DNA from 2 places in the Nocardioides sp. NPDC051685 genome. Region 2 is predicted to be linked to the other one. Evidence: riboswitches for the same ligand, from Rfam matches in the RefSeq annotation. Region 2 holds a riboswitch; the other holds the start of a gene.
What was found. A riboswitch is a leader RNA that binds a small molecule or an ion and turns the genes downstream of it on or off. The one in region 2 is predicted to bind cobalamin.

Region 1 (3,563 bases), on a different contig from region 2:
GGCGGACGCCAAGCGTGTCCGCGAGCTGATCCTGGAGAAGCTCGCCTGAACCCACGCCGAGTCGGCTCGTTCTGACATCAAACTCCGCCGAGTCGGCGCGTCATGACGCGCCGACTCGGCGTTGGTTTTGGTCAGGATGAGCCGACTCGGCGGTGGGTGGCACTGGCAGACTGTCCGGCGTGACCGAGCCCTTCCGCATTGCCCTGCTCATCGACGCCGACAATGCACCCGCGACCAAGATCGACGCGATCCTGAACGACCTCGCCGAATACGGCGAGGTGACGATCCGCCGGGCCTACGGCAACTGGACCAAGCACGAGCTCAAGGGGTGGATCGGCGAGCTGCACGAAGCAGCGATCCGGCCGATGCAGCAGTTCGACCTGACCGCCCACAAGAACGCCTCCGACATGGCGCTCGCCATCGACGCGGTCGAGCTGCTGCACGCTGCCGTCCCGGACGCGTTCGCGCTGGTCTCCTCCGACTCCGACTTCACGCCGCTGGTCCACTACCTGCGGGAGAAGGGCCGGGCGGTCTACGGCTATGGCCGGGAGAAGACGCCGGCGCCGTTCAAGAGCGCCTGCACCCGGTTCACCGTCGTGGAGAAGCTCGGTGACACCGAGGAGGAGACCGAGGTCGACACCGAGCCCGGGACCCCGCGCACCCGCAAGCCGTCGTCGTCGGCGACCAACGGACAGCTGCTGAAGCGCAACGCCCGGCTGATCCAGCTGCTGCGCAACTCGATCGCCGCGGCCGCAGACGACGACGGCTGGGCCCTGGTCGGCACGGTCGTCTCCCGCATCCGCAACCAGTCCTCCGAGGATCCGCGCAACTACGGGTACGCCACCTGGACCAAGCTGATCAAGGCGATCGACCTCTTCGAGCTCAAGGACGAAGGCACCTCGGCGATCGCGGTCAGCGACAAGCGCACGAAGAAATGACGTACCTCTTCTAGGGCCTGGCCGCAGAGTCCTGGGCTGCTTTCGGGCGGGCGCACTTGATCCCCTTGGGCACCGACCCGTTGAGGTGCTTCAGTGCGGCCTTGAAGTCGCGGCAGCGCTCGGCGTCCTCCTCCTTGTCGTGGGGGTAGCCGATCGCCGCGTTGACCTTGCCCATCTCGAGGGCGTCGGCGAGCGGGTTGATGTCGCGGGCGACGGTCCAGTACCACCGCGAGATCGGCGCGCTGTAGTCCAGCGACCTGGCCAGCTCGGGGCGGCGGCGCAGGTCGATCCCGAAGTAGGCGCCGGCGTCGGTGTAATTGGCCTTCCCGGTCAGCTGGATGTAGCCGCGGCCGGTGAACTTCCGCTTGTCGCGACCCTTGGCGTCGTGGTGGAGGGAGCTCTCGTTGACGAGCGTGGCCAGATAGGCCGACTGCCGGTAGGCGGTGGTGATCCCGGCGTCGGCCATGGCCCGGTTGAGGGTCGGGAGCCCGGTCTCGACGGTCTTCCGGTCACCGACCTTGTCGCCGAACATGGCGACCAGATCGGCGTACGTGACCGATGTCCGGTCCGGCTCCGCGACCGCTGTCGTGGTCGGGCAGAGGGCGAGAAGGGTGGCCGAGATCGACGCTGCGACAAGGCCGAGAATCCTGTGGCGCATGGGGACAGAGTGACTGCTCTGCGGCGATCCCGCAAGCACGGCCGGCCCGGCATAAGATGGCCCCCTCTATCAACACACGCCGTGGTGGGGGAAGCCGGTCGAATCCCGGCGCTGACCCGCAACCGTAGGCCCAGGACACCGACGGTGCCCTGAGCGAGCCGGAGCACCTGCCGACGGACGCGTACTGACCTGACGCTGTCGTGGAAAGCAGCGGGTCGGCCCTGGGCCTTCCCGACGAACAGCGCGGAAGGAACCATGAAGAAGACCGTCCTCGGCGGCATCGTCGCCGCCCTTGCCCTCACCTCGCTCGCCGGCTGTGGCGAGAAGACCGTCGAGGAGGGGGAGAAGCCCACCTACGACGCGAAGGTGTCGACCTCCGTGGCCGACTGGCTCGTCGCCCAGGCACCGAAGGGTGTGGCCCGCAACGCGCAGTACGGCACCGACGACTTCGGGCTCAGCGCCGACATCGGGATCGCGCTGGCCGAGGTCGGTGGCTACGACGAGGAGATCGCCACGATCACCGCCGCGGTCATGAAGAACAAGAAGGCCTACACCTCGCCCGGGTTCGGCACCATCACCTCGGCCGGCGCCACCGCGAAGGCGCTCGTCCTCCAGCAGAACATCGACGCCTCCGACCCCGCCCTGCTGAAGCAGCTCGAGGGCACCGTGGCCGCGAACGGCCGCATCGCCGACAAGCTCGACCCCAAGAACAAGAAGGCGGCCGACTACTCCAACACCATCGGCCAGTCGTACGCCGTGTGGGCCCTCAACAACGCCGAGAGCACGAAGGCCGCGGCCGCGACGGAGTTCTTGGCCGGGCAGCAGTGCGAGGAGGGCTGGTTCCGGGTCACCTTCGCGGCTGACCCCACGGCCGCCGACCAGACCTGCGACGCCGACCCCAAGGCCGTGCCGGACGCGGACGCCACCGCGTTCGCCCTGATCGCGCTCTCGGGCGTGGCGTCCCCGGAGGCGGAGAAGGCCGTCAAGGCCGGCGTGGAGTGGCTGAAGGAGACTCAGGCCGAGGACGGGTCCTTCAAGGCGGCCACCGGCAACATCGCCAACTCCAACACCACCGGCCTGGCCGGATGGGCCTTCGGGCGCGCGGGTGAGACCGAGTCCGCGGAGAAGGCGGCGACCTGGGTCGCCGAGCACGTCGTGACCTGCGGCGACGACGTCGGCGCGGTGGCCTACGACGACGCCGCCCTGACCGACGGCAACACCAAGGGCCTGACCAAGGAGTCCGAGGGGATGTACCGCCTCGCGGCTGCCCAGGCGCTCCCGTCCCTCGTCTTCCTGCCCAAGGACACGACCACGAAGAGCTCGTGCTGAGCCCACGGTTCGCGCTGGTGGCCCTGGCGATGCTCGCCGGGGCCACCGCCCCCGTCGTCACCCCGGCCTCCGGGTCCGCCGCCGAGGCGTGCGGCGGCGTCACCGTCGTGGTCGAACCCAACGCCCTGGGCGGCGAGCCGGAGGTCGTCTGCGTCCAGCCCGCCGAGGGCGACACCGGCGCCGATCTGTTCGAGAAGGCCGGACATCCGCTGACCTATGTGACCTCGATGCCCAGCGTCGTGTGCCGCATCGACGGCCGGCCGGAGGCGGCCGGCTGCGCCCAGATGCCGCCTGCCGACGCCTACTGGTCGCTGTGGGTCACCGACGATTCGGGGGCCTGGAGCTATGCCTCCAGAAATGTTACCGAAATCAGCGTGACCTCCGGGCAGGGTGTTGCGTTCACGTGGATAGACGACGATGTCGTTACCGCTCCGGCGACGGAGCTTGGGGATGCTGTGGGGGCGCCCTCAAGCCCGTCGCCGGAGTTATTTCCGGAGGACTCACCCTCCAGCTCGGCCTCCGAGCCCGAGCATCTGCCCGTCTGGGTCGCTCCGGCCGGGATCCTCGCACTCTTCTCCGTCGCCGGTGTCGTCTGGTGGCGTCGGCGATGAGCGCGCTGATCCGCAGGGCCGCGGTCG
Region 2 (3,563 bases):
GTCACGACGTCGAAGCGGTCGGACTTCGAGTTGATCCACGCGGGTCGGCAGATCACGCGGTTCATGGACTTCGTGCTGGTCAGGGAGGACTACGAGCGCGCCAAGCCCCACCCCGAGCCATACCTGACCGCGTTGGGGCGGTTCGGCGCCTCGAAGGAGGAGACGCTGGTCGTCGAGGACTCGGCGCGGGGCCTGAGGTCGGCCGTTGCCGCCGGGATCGACTGCGCGGTCGTGCGCAGCGACTTCACCCGGACCCAGGACTTCTCCCAGGCCACTCACCGGATCGACGCCTTGGGAGAACTGAAGCGCATCGTCGTCGCGTGAGGCTGGACGAGTCGGGTCGAACTAGCGCGCGCCGAAGGCCCATTGCACGACCGTGCGTTGAGGTGCCCAGCCGCGGAAGGTGCCGATCGCATCGACGGACTCCACCGAGATCCGGGTCAGTTCACCGCCGAGCTCGGCGTGCTGCCTCGCCAGTAGCTGCTCGGTCTCCAGGGTGACGCCGTGGACGACGAGCCGGCCACCGGGGCGGAGGGCGGCGAGGCAGGTGTCGAGGACGCCGGGGCGGGTCGCGCCGCCGCCGATGAAGATCGCGTCGGGGGAGGGGAGGCCGGCGAGGGCATCGGGTGCGCGACCCTCGACGACGCGAAGACTCGGCACCCCGAGCCGGGCGGCGTTGCGGGCGATCCTGGCCGCTCGCTCGGAGTTGCCCTCGATGGCGGTCGTAGTGCAGGTCGGATGTGCTCGCATCCACTCGATCCCGACCGAGCCGGCACCGGCGCCGACGTCCCACAGGTGCGCCCCGGGGGTGGGGGTCAGGCGCGCCAGAGCAGACGCCCGCAGGTCGCGCTTGGTCAGCTGGCCGTCGTTCTCGAAGACGTCGTCGGGCAGGCCCGCAGACCAGCCGATAGAAGGTGCGCCGACGCACTCGACCGCCACGATGTTGAGGCGTGGCGACTCGCCCGCCCAGGTCGAGGCAGTGCCCGCCCGTGCGCTCTCGGTCTCCGCTCCCAGCTCGCCCAGCACGGTCATCCTCGACGCGCCGAAACCGGTCGTGACCAGCAGGTTCGCCACCGACGCGGGGGTCGACCCGTCGGCGGAGAGGGCCAGGATCCGGCGGCCGGGTGCGAGCTCGCGGGCGACCAGCGACACATCGCGGCCGACCAGGCTGACGACCACGCACGACTCGGCCGGCCAACCCATCCGGGCCCGGGCGAGGGCGACGGAGGAGACGGCGGGCTCGATGCGTACGTTCTCCCGGCCGAGAAGGGAGATCAGGGTTGTCCCGATGCCGGAGACGAGCGGGTCGCCGGAGGCGAGGGCGACGACGGCGGCGGCAGACGGCAGCGACTCGAGGAGCGCCGGGAGACCCTCGCGCAACGGCGACGGCCAGGGCTCGCGCCGCTGGCCGGGGACGTCCGGGACGAGGTCGAGATGACGCTTGCCGCCGAGGAGGACCGGAGTCTCCCGGATCAGCTGCTGGTGACGTACGGGAATCTCGTCCCAACCTCCGGCACCGATGCCCACCACGACGATCATGAGGCCAGACGCTACAGTGACCGCACAGGCGCGAGGTGCCCCGACTGCCCAGCCATCGGCTCGACACGAGAGCTGGTGAGGACGGTGGGAAGGGAGAATCTGGGAAGCCGGTGAGAATCCGGCACAGGCCCGCTGCGGTGTACGAGCCCCTTCGTGGGGACTCGACAAGTCCGAAGACCGGCCCCGCGCCCATCCATTCCAAGCGATAGGGAGCGGGAGCCTCTCATGCCGGTGCACTACCCATTTTCCGCCGTCCTCGGCTGCCAGGCCGATGACCTCGACGACATGGGCCTCGCGCTCGTGCTCACCACCATCTCCCCGGAGATCGGTGGGGTCCTGGTCCGCGGCGAGAAGGGGACCGCGAAGTCGACGGCCGTACGCGGCCTGGCGGCTGTCCTGCCCTCGATCTCGGTCTACGCGGGGGACCGGTTCTCGATCGACCCCGCCGACCCGTCCGCGGAGTCGCCGGACGGGCCCTTCGGGTCCGCCGCCGTCGTGGAGAGCCGGCCGGTGCGGCTGGTCGAGCTCCCGGTCGGGGCCACCGAGGACCGGGTCGTCGGCTCGCTCCACCTGGAGAGCGCGCTCTCGCGCGGTGCGGTCGAGTTCGAGCCGGGGCTGCTGGCCCGGGCCCACCGCGGTCTGCTCTACGTCGACGAGGTCAACCTGCTCCACGACCACCTGGTCGACCTGCTCCTGGACGCGGCGGCCATGGGCCGGGTCAGCGTCGAGCGCGACGGGGTCTCGGTCGAGCACGCCGCCCGGTTCGTGCTGATCGGCACCATGAACCCCGAGGAAGGCGAGCTGCGTCCGCAGCTGCTGGACCGCTTCGGGCTCACCGTCGAGGTCGCCGCACCGCGGGATCCGGCGCTGCGCGCCGAGGTCGTACGCCGCCGGATGGCCTTCGACCTGGACGCCGCCGGCTTCGCCGACCGCTACGCGGAGGCCGAGCGCGACCTGACCGCACAGATCTCCGCCGCCCGCGCCCTGGTCGGGAAGGTCCGGCTCACCGCGCCCGGGCTGCTCAAGATCGCCGAGGTCTGCGCGGCGTTCGAGGTCGACGGGCTGCGTGCCGACATCGTCACCGCCCGCACCGCCGTCGCCCACGCCGCCTGGGCCGGCCGCTCCGAGGTCACCCGCGAAGACATCCGCCGCGCCGCCCTGCTCGCGCTGCCGCACCGCCGGCGTCGCAACCCCTTCGATGCTCCCGGGCTGGACGAAGACCTGCTCGACCGCATCCTCGGCGACGAGGAGCTTCCGCCGGAGCCGCCGGAGGGCGGGCCTGAGAACGGGCCGGAGGACACGTCGGATCCGACTCCGCCCAGCAGCGACGGTTCGACCGACGCGGAACCCCCGTCGGTCGAGCCCGGCGAGCGCCAGCGAGACAGTGCCGAGACCAACACAGCCGAGTCCGCGGACGACCAGCCCGAGGTTCCGCCCTCGCCCTCCGCTCTCGCACCCGAGTCCGTCACCGCGGCCGCCCCGGCCTATCGCCCCCGCCTGCTGACCGTCTCCGGCCTGGGCACGGGCCGCACCGGCGGCCGGAGCAAGGCGATCGGCAGCAGCGGCCGTCGGATCGGCGCGAACACCAGCGTCCGCGGCTCGCTCCATCTCGTCGAGACGCTCAAGGCGGCCGCGGGCAAGCAGGCCGCCCGCCCGCGTACGTCCGCGAAGGTCGAGCTGCGGATCGAGGATCTGCGCACCGCGGTGCGTGAGGGCCGGGAGGCCAACCTGGTGCTCTTCTGCGTGGACGCGTCCGGGTCGATGGCGGCGCGCAAGCGGATGGCGCAGGTGAAGGCCGCGGTCCTCTCGCTGCTGCTCGACGCCTACCGGCGCCGCGACAAGGTCGGGATGATCACCTTCCGGGGTGAGGGCGCCGAGCTGGTGCTGCCGCCGACCGGATCCGTCGACCTCGCCGCCGCCCGCCTGGACGAGGTGCCCGCCGGAGGACGTACGCCGCTGGCCGAGGGCCTCCTCGAGGCCGCCCGGGTGCTGCAGCGCGAGCATCTCCGTGACCCCGATCTGCG

Region 1: linked by a shared signal. The riboswitch ahead of ACIA03_RS29630 (prenyltransferase/squalene oxidase repeat-containing protein) and the one ahead of ACIA03_RS27430 (VWA domain-containing protein) in region 2 are both predicted to bind cobalamin.

What each region holds. Positions count from the first base shown of each region.
Region 1 covers NZ_JBITCR010000021.1:17,104-20,666, forward strand. The annotation lists gene gatB (Asp-tRNA(Asn)/Glu-tRNA(Gln) amidotransferase subunit GatB) at 1-49, shown strand, start outside; gene ACIA03_RS29620 (NYN domain-containing protein) at 180-938, shown strand; gene ACIA03_RS29625 (glycoside hydrolase family 19 protein) at 949-1,596, opposite strand; cobalamin riboswitch at 1,637-1,786, shown strand; gene ACIA03_RS29630 (prenyltransferase/squalene oxidase repeat-containing protein) at 1,852-2,925, shown strand; gene ACIA03_RS29635 (hypothetical protein) at 2,919-3,536, shown strand; gene ACIA03_RS29640 (CbiQ family ECF transporter T component) at 3,533-3,563, shown strand, end outside.
Region 2 covers NZ_JBITCR010000015.1:40,092-43,654, forward strand. The annotation lists gene ACIA03_RS27420 (HAD family hydrolase) at 1-324, shown strand, start outside; gene cbiE (precorrin-6y C5,15-methyltransferase (decarboxylating) subunit CbiE) at 346-1,539, opposite strand; cobalamin riboswitch at 1,601-1,740, shown strand; gene ACIA03_RS27430 (VWA domain-containing protein) at 1,765-3,563, shown strand, end outside.